One region of the Leucobacter manosquensis genome, then DNA from elsewhere that is predicted to be linked to it. Evidence: predicted binding sites of a transcription regulator. Region 1 holds the regulator's gene; the other holds the start of a gene.

Region 1 (8,363 bases):
CAACGGCGTGGTCTGGGCCGTGCGCAATGAGGCGAACATCCCGTCGACGTCGTGCTGCGTCGCCGTGCGACCGGCCGCGAGAGAGCGACGATGATACTCGCGGAACGCCTCGATCCTGGCTTTGAAGAGCGGGTAGGTGTAGGGCTTGATCAGATACTGCACGGCGCCCAGCGCCACCATCTCCCGCACCACCTCGACGTCGCGCACCCCGCTGACCGCGATGACGTCCGTGCGAACGCCTCGCGCACGGACGTGGCGGAGTACATCGAGACCGGTGCCATCGGGCATCGTGACATCGAGCAGTGCGAGATCCGCGCGATTTGTCGAACGTGTGAGAGCGACGACGGCGGCGCGCGCACCGGAGCACTGTGCGACGACTTCGAACCCGCCCGCTCGCGCCAGGTGCGCACGATGGAGTTCGAGTGCGAGCGGATCATCGTCGACGGTGATGACGCGAATCGGGTCGCACCCGTCGCGCACGCCGCTCGTCAAAGGCGTGCTTCCGGCGGGGAACCCGGGGGCGTCGCGGGCGCTGCGGTCGATGACGCGCGTCGGGGCGAGCGCTCCGTGCGCACTGCCGGCAACCGCACGGTGAACGTCGTCGGAGATTCACGGGCGATGATGGTGCCACCGCATTCATGCACGATGCGAGCGACGAGCGCGAGCCCGACGCCCCTCCCCTCCACCTCGCGGTCGGTCGATGACCGCTTCGTCGAGACGCCCCACTCGAACATGCCGCTTCGAGCTTCACCGGAGAAGCCATCACCCGAATCCGAGACGTCGATCACTCCCTCGCCAGGAGCGCCCGCGCGCATCCGCAGCGCGACCTCTCGGGAGCGGGTGCTGCTCGTCGCGGCCGCGTCGATCGCATTGTCCAGCAGGTTGCCGATGACGGATACGAGTTCCATCGCCTCGATCGGAAGATCCGGGAGTTCCGGGTCGATATCGACGGCGATGGAGACGCCCCGCTCGGCGGCCTGCGCCGTTTTGCCGACGATCAGTGCGCTGACGGCCGGTTCGAGCGCGTCAGGCGCCGCCACGAGGTCGGCCAGTTCCTGGCTGCGATGCGCCGTCGCCGCGAGCATCTCGACGGCCTCGTCCTTCCGCCCCAGTTCGAGCAGGGCGATCGCGGCGTGCAGGCGGTTCGCGTGCTCGTGGGTCTGCGCCCTGAGCGACTCGCTGAGCGTCCGCAGCGAATCGTGAGAGATGATCGCGTCGCGCACCGCTTCGGCCGACAGGTCGCCGGTGATGCGGCGTGTGATTCTTCCGGCTCCGAATGCTGCGACGCCGCCGGTCACGGCGAAGGCTCCGCTCACGGCAAGGGCGAGGGGAATCTCGCGCGAGATCTCCTGAGCGACCGAGGTCACGGTGATTCCGACCGATACCCATCCGATCGTCAACCCGGATGGCCCGGCGACCGGAGCGATCGTGCGGATCGACGGGCCGAGCGTCCCCGTCCAGCGCTCGGTGAAGCGCTCCGGCTCGTCCGGTATGGTGCCGAGGTACCGTTTCCCGATCTCCTCCGCATCGGGGTGCGTGAACCGTCTTCCCCTGGCATCCATCACCGTGACGTAGCTCACTCCGACGTCCTGCCGGAGCTCCGACATCCGCTGCTGCAAGGCTGTCACTCGTTCTGATTCGATCGGCCCTGCCAGTGCCTCAACAGTTTCGGGCGCCGCGGCGATTGCGACTGCCAGAGCCTGGGTGGCGCGCTCGGTGCGCCGGTACTCGGCCCGCCGGCTATCCCACATGAGGACTGCGGTGACGATGACGCTCACGGTGAGCGCTCCGCCGAGCAGGATGACGAAGACGCGCGAGGTCGCGCTCGATGGTCGGCCGTGACTCATGGGTCACATTATCGCACGGTCACGTCGGGCCGGGCACGCGCTGCCGCTCGATTGCGGGTCCGATAAGCCCGAAACGCCCGGGCACCGCGCGAGCGGCTTAGCGTGATCAGCGCATCGCGGTGCTGCCGGAGCGGCACGCCGGATGCGATCGACATGGACAACGGCGTTCTCAGAAGGAGCAGCATGGCCGCGACAGCACTCACCGGATCCCGATCGGCACCGCGCAAACCCCGCCGGAGGGGGTGGGACAAACACACTTGGCTCTACGTCGCCGTGGTCATCGCGGTCGTGCTCGGAGCCGTGATCGGGCTCGTGGCGCCCGATTTCGCCGTCGGTCTCGAACCGCTCGGCAAGGCGTTCGTCGGACTCATCAAGATGATGATCGCGCCGATCATCTTCTGCACCATCGTCATCGGCGTCGGCTCCATCGCCACGGCCGCGACGGTCGGAAAGATCGGCGGGCTCGCCCTCGCCTACTTCATGACCATGTCCACATTCGCTCTGGCGATCGGCCTGGTCGTCGGCAACCTGCTCCACCCGGGAACAGGCCTCGACATGCAGGGAGCGGAGTACACGGTCACGGGCGAAAGCAGCAGCACACAGGATTTCGTGCTCGGCATCATCCCGACGACGTTCTTCTCCGCGTTCACGGGCGAGAGCGTGCTCCAGGTCCTCTTCATCGCTCTCCTCACGGGCTTCGCACTCCAGGGCCTCGGCGAACGCGCGACGCCCATCATGGACGCCATCAAGCACCTGCAGACGCTGGTCTTCCGCGTTCTCAGCATGATCCTCTGGCTCGCCCCGCTCGGAGCATTCGGGGCCATCGCGGCTGTCGTCGGGAAAACCGGGATCGCAGCGATCTGGAGTCTCGGAGTGCTCATGCTCGGCTTCTACATCACCTGCATCGTCTTCATCGTCGGAGTGCTCGGCACCCTGCTCTATGCGGTCACGCGCGTCAACATCTTCGCAGTCATGAAGTACCTCGGACGCGAGTACCTGCTCATCGTGGGCACGTCGTCATCCGAATCGGCCCTGCCGCGGTTGATCGCGAAGATGGAACACCTCGGAGTCTCGAAACCCGTCGTCGGCATCACGGTGCCCACGGGGTACTCGTTCAACCTCGACGGCACCGCGATCTACCTGACCATGGCCTCGCTCTTCATCGCCGCCGGAATGGGAGACCCCATGAGCCTCAGCGAGCAGATCGGGCTGCTCGTCTTCATGATCATCGCTTCGAAGGGAGCCGCCGGTGTGACGGGCGCGGGACTCGCGACACTCGCGGGCGGACTGCAGGCGTACCGGCCTGAGCTCGTCGACGGGGTCGGCGTGATCGTCGGCATCGACCGCTTCATGTCGGAAGGGCGGGCGCTCACCAACTTCACCGGCAACGCTGTTGCGACGCTGCTCCTCGGATCATGGACGAAGCAGGTCGATATGCAGCGCGTGCATCGAGTGCTCCGCGGGGAGGCGCCATTCGATGAGACGACCCTCACCGGCGACAATCACGGCGACTCGGATTCCCACGCACGCGTCGAGGCGGATCCTCGCTTCCGGCGGCGCTGATCAGCGGCAGCCCGGCTCACCAGCGCTGGAACGCCGCATTCAGCACCGCGAGCGCAGCGGGACCGGCGGAGGAGGTCCGGAGCACCGTGTCGCCGAGGAGCAGAATCGATGCTCCGGCTTCCTCCAACCCGTCGAGCTCGTCGCCGGCGAACCCGCCCTCCGGTCCGACGACGAGCAGCAGCTCATCAGCCGGGTGCGCGGATTCGGCTGCGGACCGCGCCCACGTCGAGACCCGAGAGGTGCCGCGCGGGTGCAGCACGACGACCGTCTCCTGCTCGCGGCTCGCGATCTCGCGCAACCCGTCGAGCGAAACCGGCTCGCGCACTTCGGGAATGCGCGCGCGCATCGATTGCTTCGACGCCTCTCGCGCGACGCGCCTCCACTTCGCGAGCCCCTTCGCGATCCTCTCCTGGGCACCGGAGCCATCCCAGCGGGAGACGGAACGCGCGGCCTGCCACGGCACGATGGCATCGACGCCGAACTCGGTCGCCTGCTCCACGGCTCGCTCGTCTCGGTCGCCCTTCGCGAGCGCCTGCACGAGCACCAGACGCGGACCGGCGGGCGGCGCTGACGGAATGACGCGATCGATGCGCACGGTGAAGCGATCCTTCGCGACCGACTCGACCGCGCCGTCCCCCAGTGCGCCGGCACCGTCGCCGATCGCCGTCCGCTCGCCGACGCGCAGGCGGCTCACGCGTACGGCGTGACGTCCCTCATCACCGCTCACCTCGACGAGCGACCCCGGAACGATGTCGGAAGCGTCGAGGTCTTCGCGGTAGTAGAGGTTGGCCACGCTCAGCCCTGACGGAAGAAGCGGTCGCGAATCTTGCCGAAGAAGCCCTGATGGAATTCGCCGAGGTGCGGAGCATCGTCCTTGCGCAGCGAGGCGAGCTGCCGCACCAGATCCTTCTCCCGATTCGAGAGCTTCGTCGGCGTGGCGACCTGCACGGCGATCTTCAGATCACCGCGCGTCGTGCTGCGCAGTCCCTGGATCCCGCGACCGCGAACCGTGAGCATGTCTCCGGATTGCACCCCCGGCTCGACCTCGACCTCGACCTCGCCGTCGAGGCCCGCGAGCTTCGCATCGGCGCCGAGAATCGCATCGGTCATGGAGAGCTGCATCGTGCACAGCAGGTCATTGCCGTCACGGCTGAAAATGTCGTGATGCATCACGCGGAACTCGATGAACAGGTCGCCGTTCGGCCCGCCGCCGGGGCCCACCTCGCCGCCGCCGCGCATCTGCAGGCGCGTGCCGGTGTCGATGCCGGAGGGAACCTCGATGGGGAAGGTGCGGCGCTCGCGCACGCGCCCCTTGCCCGCGCACTGCACGCAGGGATGCTCGATGATGGTGCCGTACCCCTGGCAGCTGCCGCACGGGTGCATGGTGACCACATTGCCGAAGAGCGACCGTACCTGGCGCTGCACCTGCCCCTGGCCACCGCAGACGTCGCAGGTGACGGGATGCGTGCCCGGCTGGCAGCAACTGCCCTGGCAGACTTCGCAGAGCACCGCCGTATTCACGGTGATCTCGCGCTGCGTGCCGAAGATGACGTCTTCAAGCGAGACGTCGACCCGGATCATCGCGTCGTCCCCGCGCTCCGAGCGCGAACGCGGACCGCGCTGACCCGCACCGCCGAATCCGGCGCCGCCGAAGAAGGTCTCGAAGATGTCGCCGAACCCGGCGGCGCCCCCCTGCGAGCCGCCCATGTCGTAGTGCTGCCGCTGCTCGGGGTCGCTCAGCACGTCGTACGCATGCGTCACGCTCTTGAACTGCTCGGCCGCGTCCTCGCTCGGGTTCACGTCCGGGTGCAACTGGCGTGCCAGCCGCCGGTAGGCCTTCTTGATCTCTTCGGCGCTCGCTTCGCGGGAGACGCCGAGGGTCTCGTAATGATCGGCCACGCTATATCGCTCCTCAGGTAGGGGTGTCGTCGGGTGGGCAGGAGGAGCGGCGGCTACCGCTCCTCCCCCAAGAATCGGTTGAGGTAGCGCGCGATCGCGCGCACTGTGGCGATGTTGCCGGCGTAGTCCATACGCAGCGGCCCCAATACGCCGAGTTTCGAGATCGCGATGCCGTCCTCGTACTTCGACGCGATGATCGAGGTCTCTGAGAGCCCGTAGGCCTCGTTCTCACGACCGATCGACGCCGAGACATCGCGGTCGTCGTGCACCAGCTCGCCGAGAAGTCGAAGCAGGGTGACCTGCTCCTCAATGGCTTCGAGCACGACGGGCAGCGATCCGGCGAACTCGCCATCCGGTCGGGAGAGGTTCGCGGCGCCAGCAACGGCGATGCGGTCATTGCGGTTGGCCTGCAATTGCCCCGACACCACCGCGAGCACGCGGCGCACGAGATCGGACTCGTCTGGTTGCGACCAGAGCGGCAGATCCTCCACGAGACGCGTCACCGCACCCGCAGCCGTCTCGACGTCGCTGCCCACCGCCGCATCGGCGATGCGCTGCCGGAGGCCGTGCACCCACGCCTCCGTGACGCGCGAGGCTGGAAGGAGGGCCACCTGCTGCTCCACCACTCCGCTGCCGAGAATCAGGACGCTGAGCACCCGATCCTCGCCGATCGCGACGAGGTCGATGTGACGCACGACCGTGCGGCGCAGCGACGGGTACTGCGCGACCGCGACCTGGTTGGTGAGCTGGGAGAGCATGCGCACCGTGCGCGCCATGACGTCGTCGAGGTCCGACGACTCGCCGAGGAAGCGCTCGATCGCGGATCGCTGCGCCGAACTCAACGGACGAATGCGTGCGAGCGTGTCGACGTAGAGCCGGTACCCCTTGTCGGTGGGCACGCGGCCCGAGGACGTGTGCGGCTGCGCAATGAGCTCGTCTTCCTCGAGCAGGGCCATGTCATTGCGAATGGTCGCTGCGGAGACGCCGAAGCTGTGGCGGTCGACGATCGCCTTCGACCCGACGGGCTCGTTCGACGACACGTAATCGCCCACGATCGCGTGCAATACCGCGAGGCTGCGCTCCGAAACCATCGCCCCTCCTGACCCTGGCACTCACTTGTTCCGAGTGCCAAGTCTAGCGCAGGCACGGTGGCATGCGACCGCTACCGCTCCCAGCGAACACGGTCGTGCGAGGGGTCCACGAGCGGCGTCCCGCAGCCCCGACGGGGATGGGATCAGCCGCCCAGCAGTCGGTGCACGACGGTGTCGGCGAGCAGTCGCCCGCGCAGCGTGGGAACGAGGCGTCCGGCGATCGCGGCCCGCCCGTCGAGGAGCCCGTCCGCGATGAGCTGCGGGATCGAGCGACGTTCGTCGGCGCTCAGCACGTCAGCGGGAAGCCCGTCGACGATCCTGGTCTCGAGCAGGATGCGCTCCTCTCGCCGAGCCGCCTCCGACAGGGTCTCGCGCGAATGCGCGGGCGAGACGCCCTGCGCCATGCGCTGCGCGTATGCGCCCGGATGCTTCACGTTCCACCACCGCACTCCGCCCACGTGGCTGTGGGCTCCGGGGCCGGCCGCCCACCAGTCCTCACCCGTCCAGTACGAGAGGTTGTGGCGCGACCGCGTCTCCGGCGAGCGCGACCAGTTGCTGATCTCGTACCAGGAGAAACCCGCCTCCGCGAAGCGGGCGTCGGCGAGCTCGTACATGTCGGCGTGCAGGTCCTCGTCGGGGGCGGCGACCTCCCCGCGTCGGATCTGCGCGGCGAGCTTCGTGCCGCGCTCGATGATCAGCGCGTAGGCCGAGATATGGTCGGGTTCGCAGGCGAGCGCTGCATCGATCGAGCGCTCCCAATCGGCGAGGCTCTCGCCCGGCGTGCCGTAGATGAGATCGACGCTCACCTGGAGCCCGGCATCGCGCGCCCACTGCGTGACCAGCGGCACGCGCTCAGGGGTGTGCGTGCGGTCGAGCGTCGCGAGCACGTGCGGTACGGCGGACTGCATGCCGAAACTCACGCGCGTGAATCCCGCGTCGGCCAGCGTTCGCAGGTACTCGGCGTCGACCGAGTCGGGATTCGCCTCCGTCGTCACCTCAGCCCCGTCGGCCAGCCCCCACTCAGCCCGGATGCGCCCGAGCATGCGAGCGAGATCGTCGGCCGGCAGCAGCGTCGGCGTGCCCCCGCCGAAGAACACGGTCGATACCTGCCGTTCCGGAAGCCCGGCGAGTCGCAGCACGCGGCCGCCCAGGGTCAGCTCCTGCTCCACCTGCGCGGCGTAGTCGCCCCGCGAGGTGCCGCCGAGCTCACTGGCCGTGTACGTGTTGAAATCGCAGTATCCGCAGCGCACTCGGCAGTACGGCACGTGCACGTACACGCCGAAGTTGCGGGCATGCGCGCCGACCGCGACCTCGGGTGGGAGCGCGCCGTCCTCCGGGGCGGGGTCTCCCTCAGGCAGCGCGCTCGGCACGGCGGTCTCCTGATCCTGCGTTCCACTCGGGGCAGAACAGCCCCCTCATCACGACCGTCTACTGGGTCGGCGCTGGTGAGTCGGGCCGTTCGCGTCGGCGCCCGGCAGATGGCCGGGGGCGTCGTCTTGCTCCGCGATGCCGTCGGACGCCTGCACAGGCTCGACCTCGGGCTCGGCCACAACCACAGGCTCGGGCACAACCTCAGGCTCGGGCTCGGGCTCGGGCTCGGGCGGAGCCTCGGGCTCGGTCGCCTGTACGGGCTCGGGCGCAGCCTCAGGCTCGGCATCCGGCGCCGCATCGACAGCTGGCTCCGCCGCGGGGGTCTCCGCCTGCGCGGCCGGGCCGAGATCCGGAACGGGCTGAGCACCGGGAGCGAGCGCGGCGATCCCGCGCTTGACGGCATCGAGCGCGGCACGGACGTCGGCGCGGCCGCGCAGGCCGAGCAACCCGTTCTTCGGCGCTGCGACGAACCCGCGGGCGACGGCCCACACCGTATCGTCGGCGCGGAACTCGATCAGGAAGAGCTGCTCGCCGACAGCGCCGGCTTCGTCACCGGTCCCCCACGCGAACCCGACCCGGCGCTCCTCGTCCA
Region 2 (8,363 bases), 2.4 Mb from region 1:
TGCGATCCTCGTCTCGTCGATGTCCGCGAAGATCGTCAACGTGCCGCAGCAGCAGACGGCGTACAACACGTCGAAGGCCGCCGTGGACCACCTCACGAAGTCGCTCGCCGTGGAGTGGGCCGCTGCAGGTATTCGCGTCAACGCCATCTCCCCGGGCTACTTCCTCTCCGACATGACGAAGCAGTTCACCGAGAGCAACCCGGAGCTCGCCGCCGAGTGGACGTCGCGCATTCCGATCGGCCGCATGGGCGATCCCAGTGACCTGCATGGGCTCGTCGCCTACCTCGCATCCGACGCGTCCTCCTACCTCACGGCCCAGTCGATCGTCATCGACGGCGGATACACCGCGCTGTGAAGCACGCGACGACCGGGGCGCCGCGCGCACTCGTCTTCGGCGAGGCGCTCGTCGACGTCATCGACGGCACCGCGTTTCCCGGGGGTTCGCCTCTGAACGTCGCCGTCGGCCTGAGCCGGCTCGGCGTAGCCACGACGCTGGTCACCCGGTTCGGCGACGACGCGCACGGCGCGCAGATCGCCGATCATCTGCGCGCCTCCGACGTCTCGTTCGCCGAGCCCGTACCAGGCGCGGAGACCTCTCGTGCCGAGGTGACGCTCGACGCCACCGGGCAGGCGCAGTACCGCTTCGTGCTCGACTCGGAACTCCCGACGACTCCGCTCGACGGCATCGGCCTCGTGCACACGGGCTCGCTCGGCGCGGTGCTGACACCCGGCGCTGCCACCGTCGCGGCCGCATTCGACGATCCAGGATCGCGGCTGCGCAGCTACGACCCGAACATCCGCCCCGATCTCATGAAGGATCACGGCGCGACGCTCGACCAGGTCGAGCGCCTCGCCGCGCGGAGCCACATTGTGAAGATGAGCGATGAAGATGCGGAATGGCTCTACCCCGGGCAGGACCTCGATGCAGTGCTCGCACGCATGGTCGCTCTCGGCGCGTCCCTCGCCGTCGTCACGCGTGGTGCGGCCGGTTGCATCGCACGGTTCGCCGACAGCCGGGCCGCTGCCCCCGCGGAACGGGTGGCGGTGGTCGACACGGTCGGCGCAGGCGATTCGTTCATGGCCGCGCTCCTCGCGGCCGTGCTCGACGGTCCGCTCGCCGCTTCCTTGCTCGCGGGTGATCCGCCCGCACCGCACGACGTCGAGCACGCGCTGCAGTTCGCCGCACGAGCGGCGGGCATCACCGCCTCTCGCGCTGGTGCCAATCCGCCGTGGACGCGCGAACTCGCAGGCGAGGCGCATGGAGAACCCGCCACATTTCCAGCCGCTTCATAGCAAACCATCAGAGACTGGGTGCATGAACACTCAGCCAAAAGGACCCCGGATTCTCATCGTCGATGACGAGCCCAGCATCCGCGAGCTGCTCAGCACGAGCCTCCGCTTCGCCGGGTTCGGCGTTCGCGCCGTCGGCAACGGCGCGCAGACGATCTCAGCGGTGCTCGAGGAGGAACCCGACCTCATCGTGCTCGACGTGATGCTGCCCGACATGAACGGCTTCAGCGTGACCAAGCGCCTGCGATCCGCGGGCTACACCGCGCCGATCATCTTCCTCACCGCGAAGGATGACACGGAGGACAAGGTCGAAGGCCTCACGGTCGGCGGCGACGACTACGTCACGAAGCCATTCAGCCTCGACGAGATCATCGCCCGCATCAAGGCCGTGCTGCGCCGCACGATCCAGGAAGACGAGGATTCGGTGCTCAGCGTCGGCCCCATCACGATGGATCAGGACACGCACGAAGTGACCGTGCAGGGCGCGTCGGTCGAGCTCTCCCCCACCGAGTTCAAGCTGCTCCGCTACCTCATGCAGAACGCGAACCGAGTGCTCTCGAAGGCTCAGATCCTCGACCACGTCTGGGAGTACGACTTCAACGGCGACGCCGGCATCGTCGAGTCCTACATCTCGTACCTGCGGCGCAAGCTCGATCCGCTGACCGAAGAGTCGCTGATCCAGACGAAGCGCGGCTTCGGGTACATGCTGAAGACCGAAGTCAAGTAGCGTGGCTCGGCCCAACTGGTCGGAGCGTTGGGCCGACGTCTCGCTGCGGGCGAAGATCACCGGCGTCACGGTCTTCATCCTGTTCCTCGGGCTCATCGTGGCGGGCGTCGGCACCCTCGCCGTGCTCCACCCCATGCTCACTGCGAATCAGACGCAGGCGCTCGAACGCCTCCGCGAGAATCCGACGCCGGCGCTGCGCCCCTACGCGAACTTCAACGGACTGACGCCCGAAGACATTACGCAGGCTCCCAGCGGGTACTACGTCGCATTGCTCGACGCCGACGGCAACGTGATTCGCGACAACACGCGAGATCAAGATCGAAAAACGCTGCCCCAGGTCACGGGCATCACGCTCGACGACGTCATGTCGCAGTACGAGTCCGCCCTCGTCGGACTGCGCGCTGCCGATGGCGTCAAATGGAACGCGATCGTCAAGCCGATCTATCAGGAGGGGCAGGCGGCTGGCACGCTGCTCATCGCCTCTTCTACGGCACCGGTCACCCAGACGGTTGCGCAGTACATCATCATCTTCACCGGGTTCGGCATCGCCGTCATCCTGCTGGGCGCCGCACTCACCCGGCTGCTCGTCACCGCCACCTTCCTTCCACTCGCGGAGGTCGAGCGCACGGCGCTCGAGATCGCACGCGGCGATTATTCCAAGCGCATCATGATCTCGAGTCCCCATACCGAGGTGGGGCACCTGGGCCAGTCGCTGAACATCATGCTCGATCGCCTCGACGGGTCGCTGGAAGACCAGGCGCGCACGATCGAGCGCATGCGCCGGTTCATCGGGGATGCGAGCCATGAACTCCGCACCCCGCTCGTCTCCGTGCGCGGGTACGCCGAGCTCTATCGGATGGGTGCGTTGCAGGAGGAGGAGAACGTCGCCCAGGCGATGGAGCGCATCGAGAAAGAGGCGATCCGTATGACCTCGCTCGTCGAGGATCTGCTGGCGCTCGCCCGCCTCGACGAACGGCGGCCGCTCGCGCTTGCGACGCTTCCGCTCAACAAGCTCGCCACCGACGCGGCACTCGATGCGCGGGCACAAGCCCCGGACCGCGAGGTCACCGTCATCACTGATCCCGCGGAGCCCGCGGTCATCGGTGACGAGCACAAGGTGCGGCAGCTCATGACGAACCTGCTCGGCAACGCCATGCGGCACACACCGGACGGCGGCCCGATCGAGCTCGTCGTCTCCAGCCCCGAACCTGCACCCGGTGCGAAGTCGTTCACGCGCTTCGAGATCGTCGACCACGGTGAGGGCGTTCCTGAGCAGATCAGGGACAAGATCTTCGGCCGCTTCTGGCGCGCCGACACCTCCCGCAATCGTGAGACCGGCGGTTCCGGCTTGGGCCTCGCCATCGTGAAGTCCATCGTCGACGCCCACGGCGGCACGGTCAGCGTGCATGAGACGCCCGGCGGCGGGGCGACCTTCCGGGTCGATCTGCCAAGCGCGGAGGCCTCCGACGACACGGTCCCGGTACCGCGTCTCACCTGACCCGCTTCAGCGCTCGCAGCCGCGGGCGCTTCCACGTGCCTGCTGCGGTCGCCCGCCTCTTACGGCCGCGCGCCTCGAGCAGCCGCGCGTCCAGCAGTGGATCCTGAGTGGTGCGGAGCGTATCCTCCGTACCGGCTCCGCTCTGCGCAGGACCGCCGGCGCGATGAAGTTCGGTCCGTATGCTCATAGCTCCATCGTGGTCGCTGTCTGCATCGGTCTCCCGTTCGAGGAGCGCGTCTGTGAGCAATACGGCGAAATGACCGAAAGCCAGCACCTGTGAGCGAATGACGCACTGCGCGGTGCCGACCCCGTGGCGCAGCGATCGCCGCACCACCAACAACTCTGTGGCGCTCGCGCAGTGGGTTCCTGTGGCGCAGTGCGCGATTTCAAGATGCGTCCGCTGGTGACCGAATCCCCTGCAGGACTCGCGGTACCGGGCTCGCGGGGAAAGCACGAACAGGGGCCGCACCGGACCCCCGCGAAACGCGAACAGGGGCCGCGTCCGAAGACGCGACCCCTGTTCGGGTATCTCTGTTGGAGGCTGAGGACTTAGAAGTCCATGCCACCGGTCGGATCGCCGGCGGGAGCGGCGGATGCCGGCTCCGGCTTGTCGGCGACGACGGCCTCGGTGGTGAGGAAGAGCCCTGCGATCGACGCTGCGTTCTGCAGTGCCGAGCGGGTGACCTTTGCCGGGTCCAGGATGCCCTGGGCCACCAGGTCGCCGTACTCACCGGTTGCGGCGTTCAGGCCGTGACCGATCGGCAGGTTCGCGACGCGATCCGCCACCACACCCGGCTCGAGACCTGCGTTGAGCGCGATCTGACGCAGCGGCGCCTCGATAGCGGTCTGCACGATCTTCGCGCCGACAGCCTCGTCACCCGAGAGCTCGAGGCCCTCGAAGACGTCCTTGCCGGCCTGGATGAGCGCGACGCCACCGCCGGGGAGCACGCCCTCGTCGACTGCAGCCTTCGCGTTGCGCACTGCGTCTTCGATGCGGTGCTTGCGCTCCTTGAGCTCGACCTCGGTCGCCGCGCCCGCCTTGATGACGGCGACGCCGCCCGCGAGCTTCGCGAGGCGCTCCTGCAGCTTCTCGCGATCGTAGTCGCTGTCGGTGTTCTCGATCTCGCGACGGATCTGCGTGACGCGACCCTGAATGGCTTCGTCGTCGCCGCCGCCCTGGACGATGGTGGTCTCGTCCTTGGTGATGATGACCTTGCGAGCGGTACCCAGCATGTCGAGGGTCGCGTTCTCGAGCTTGAGGCCGACCTCTTCCGAGATGACCTGGCCGCCGGTGAGGATCGCGATGTCCTGCAGCATCGCCTTACGGCGATCGCCGAAGCCCGGAGCCTTGACGGCCGCCGACTTGAAGATGCCGCGGATCTTGTTGAGCACGAGGGTTGCGAGAGCTTCGCCCTCGACGTCCTCGGCGAGGATGAGCAGCTGCTTGCCCGACTGGATCACCGGATCGACGACGGGGAGCAGGTCCTTGATGTTCGAGACCTTGCTGTTCACGATGAGGATGTAGGGATCCTCGAACACGGCTTCCTGGCGATCGGTGTCGGTGACGAAGTACGCAGACAGGTAGCCCTTGTCGAAGCGCATGCCCTCGGTGAGCTCCAGCTCGGTTCCGAAGGTGTTCGACTCCTCGACGGTGACGACGCCTTCCTTGCCCACCTTGTCGATGGCCTCGGCGATGAGCTGACCGATCTGCTCGTCAGCTGCCGAGATCGATGCGGTAGCCGCGATCTGGTCGGTGGTCTCGATCTCCTGAGCGTTCTCGAGGAGCTTGGCCGACACTGCCGCGACGGCCTTCTCGATGCCCTTCTTGATCGCGATCGGATCGCTGCCGGCCGAGACGTTGCGCAGACCCTCGCGCACGAGTGCCTGTGCGAGCACGGTAGCGGTCGTCGTGCCGTCGCCTGCGACGTCGTCGGTCTTCTTCGCGACCTCCTTGACGAGCTCGGCGCCGATGCGCTCGTAGGGATCGTCGAGTTCGATCTCCTTGGCGATGGAGACGCCGTCGTTGGTGATCGTGGGGGCGCCCCACTTCTTCTCCAGCACGACGTTGCGGCCGCGGGGGCCGAGCGTCACCTTCACAGCGTCAGCGAGCGTGTTGAGACCCCGCTCGAGTCCACGACGCGCTTCCTCGTTAAACGCAATGATCTTTGCCATGTATTTGCCCCTCCGGAGGTGTTTCGATGTGGTGAGCATCGTGCCGACGCATAGCGCCGTCGCACGAATGTTTAGCACTCAGTCGGATCGACTGCTAACACTCATTTTGGCACTCTGACCGGGCGAGTGCAAGCGTGTCTGCTCGCGCGCAGCGAACAACGGGGGAATGGCCCCCGCCCCGCAGGTCAGCCCGAGATCGAGCCGCCCACTGCGGGGTCGCTCGGCGGGATCGTCGCCGGGTCGGTGGGCAGACCGGTCGCCGGATCGATCGGGAAGCCCGTCGTCGGGTCGATGTCCCATCCGGTCGCCGGGTCGATGTCGAGACCCGTCGTCGGGTTGATCTGCAGACCCGTCTCGGGATTCGTCTCGGGTTCCGCTGCACCGTCGGCATCGGCATCGGCATCGGTCGCATTGTCGGCGGAGCCGTCGGTGATCGCAGCGGCCTCTTCGAGGCCCGGTCCCTTGTAGTCCGCGCCCAGAAGCACGACCAGTCGCACTCCGTACGATTCGTAATCGGTCGACGTGTACGTCGAGACCCCGCCCAGCTTCTCGGCGAGGCCGGCGGCGGCGGCGGCATCGTCGGGGTTCGAGTAGAACACGGCGGAGATCGCAACATCGGTCGTCGCCGCGCTCCCCGAGAACTGGATCTTGCCCCACTGCTCGGTCGTGACGATCGCGTCGAGCGCCGCGGCGAGGTTCTCCGTCGGGGTTCCATTGAGGATCGCGATCGTCGCCTCAGGATCGAGCTCTGCCTTGACGGTCGGCGCCGCTGAACCGGAGGAGTTCCCGGAGGTGGCGAGCGGCAGCTTGCCCGTGGCGCCGATGCTCTGCACGGCGAGGATGCCGACGGTCGTGAGCAGAGCGAACCCGAGCAGACCGGCGATCAGGTACTGCCAGATGTATCGTGGGCGCGCGGTGACGCGGTGCGCTCCGACCCGACCCGTGTGTTGCACGCGGTCGAATCGATCCTCGGGGTATGACTGACGGGCCGAGGGACTCTTCGTCCCTGCTTCGGTCGGTCGCGCCACGCGGTACCCCTTCAGATGTCGCCGATATGCAGCAGAACTTGCGCACTGCGAGATTCTGCCACACTACCGTGGCAGACCTGCCAGAACGGTGACAGGATCAGCGTTCTCGTCGCGGAATGACGATCGGTCGCCCGGTGTCGGGATCCTGCAGTACGCGCACGGGGGCCCCGTACACCTCGGCGATGCGGGCTTCGGTGAGCACCTCCCCCGGGGCGCCGCGGGCGACGAGCGCGCCATTCGCGAGGATGGCGACCTCGTCGGCGTACGCCCCGGCGAGCGACAGATCGTGCAGCACGACGATAACGGCCCTGCCGCGTTCGGCGAGCCCCCGCGCGATCTGCAGCACCGCCTCCTGGTGCTTCAGGTCGAGGGCTGCGGTCGGCTCGTCCAGGAGCACGATCCGTGTTTCCTGGGCGAGCACGCGCGCCAGAGAGACGCGCGCTTTCTCACCGCCGGAGAGATGCGGAAAGCCGCGCTGAGTCAGATGCCCGACGTCGGCCGCGGTCGTCGCATCGCGAATGGCTCGTTCGTCATCGTCTGCATCCGGTGTTCCGATCCAGGGTGCGCGCCCCATGTCGATCACCTGCTGAGCGGTGAACGAGAACGCGACCTGATTGGCCTGCAGCAGTACCGCGCGGGCACGTGCGAGGTCGCGGGCCGGCCAGCTTCCGAGACCCCGCCCGTCGAGAGCGACCGAACCGCTCGACGGAACGATGTCGCCAGAGAGCACGCTGAGCAGGGTCGACTTCCCGGCACCGTTCGGGCCGACGAGGGCGAGCACTTCGCCGTATCGCACCGCCATCGTGACGTCGGTCAAGATCGGGACGGAACCGACGTGATAGCTCACGCCGTCCACCTGCTGGGCGACTGCGCCGGCTTGCTGCGAGACGGCGGGCTCCTCGACATTCATGCCCAGCCTCCCGAGCGACGACGGTTGCGACGGATGAGCCAGAAGAAGAACGGCCCGCCGACGAGCGATGTCAGCATGCCGATGGGCAGATCCGCGCCGTCGACCAGTGTGCGTGCCAGGAGATCGGCGTAGATCAGCAGCACGGCTCCGCCGAGCAGTGAGCAGATGAGCAGCAGGCGGTGCGCGGGGCCGAGGATCATGCGCATGAGGTGGGGCACGACGAGGCCGACGAACGAGATGACGCCGACGAAGGCCACGCCGACGCCGGTCAGCAGCGCGACGAGCACGATCGACACGATGCGCAGTCGCTCGACGCGCACCCCGAGGTGCGCTGCAGTGCGGTCCCCGAGCGAGAGGAGATCGTATTGCTGGGCGAACAGGATCGCGATGCAGGCGGCGACCGCGGCGACGACCGCCACGATACCGACTTCGTTCCACCGGGATCCGTTGAGCGAGCCGAGCTGCCAGAAGACGATCTGCTCGCGACTGGCGGTGTCTCCGATGAAGGTGAACAGCGCGAGGCCTGCACCGGCGAACGCGTTGATGGCAACGCCGGTGAGCAGCAGCGTGACGATCTCGGTGCGACCCTGCGCGCGTGCCGTCAGGTACACGATGAACGTCGCTGCGAGGCCGCCGAGGAAGGCGAAGATCGCGATCGTCCACCCGCCGAACGCGGTGATGCCGAGCGTGATCGACGCCGATGCGCCGAGCGCCGCACCTGACGAGACGCCGACCACA

Evidence for each region. The regulator HrcA, encoded in region 1, represses chaperone genes, less so after heat shock. The targets are predictions, from matches to a motif close to TTNGCACTCGNNNNNNNCGAGTGCNAA.
Region 2: the regulator HrcA is predicted to act here: its motif matches at 5,759-5,785, upstream of groL (chaperonin GroEL).

What each region holds. Positions count from the first base shown of each region.
Region 1 is NZ_JAFEVO010000001.1:539,177-547,539, reverse strand. It holds gene JSQ98_RS02500 (response regulator) at 1-492, opposite strand, end outside; gene JSQ98_RS02495 (sensor histidine kinase) at 489-1,847, opposite strand; gene JSQ98_RS02490 (cation:dicarboxylate symporter family transporter) at 2,031-3,410, shown strand; gene JSQ98_RS02485 (16S rRNA (uracil(1498)-N(3))-methyltransferase) at 3,427-4,203, opposite strand; gene dnaJ (molecular chaperone DnaJ) at 4,206-5,309, opposite strand; gene hrcA (heat-inducible transcriptional repressor HrcA) at 5,363-6,400, opposite strand; gene hemW (radical SAM family heme chaperone HemW) at 6,544-7,770, opposite strand; gene JSQ98_RS02465 (DUF1990 domain-containing protein) at 7,819-8,363, opposite strand, start outside.
Region 2 is NZ_JAFEVO010000001.1:2,911,345-2,919,707, reverse strand. It holds gene JSQ98_RS13560 (SDR family oxidoreductase) at 1-355, shown strand, start outside; gene JSQ98_RS13555 (carbohydrate kinase family protein) at 352-1,293, shown strand; gene JSQ98_RS13550 (response regulator transcription factor) at 1,316-2,017, shown strand; gene JSQ98_RS13545 (sensor histidine kinase) at 2,019-3,515, shown strand; gene groL (chaperonin GroEL) at 4,065-5,687, opposite strand; gene JSQ98_RS13535 (LytR C-terminal domain-containing protein) at 5,873-6,715, opposite strand; gene JSQ98_RS13530 (heme ABC transporter ATP-binding protein) at 6,813-7,625, opposite strand; gene JSQ98_RS13525 (FecCD family ABC transporter permease) at 7,622-8,363, opposite strand, start outside.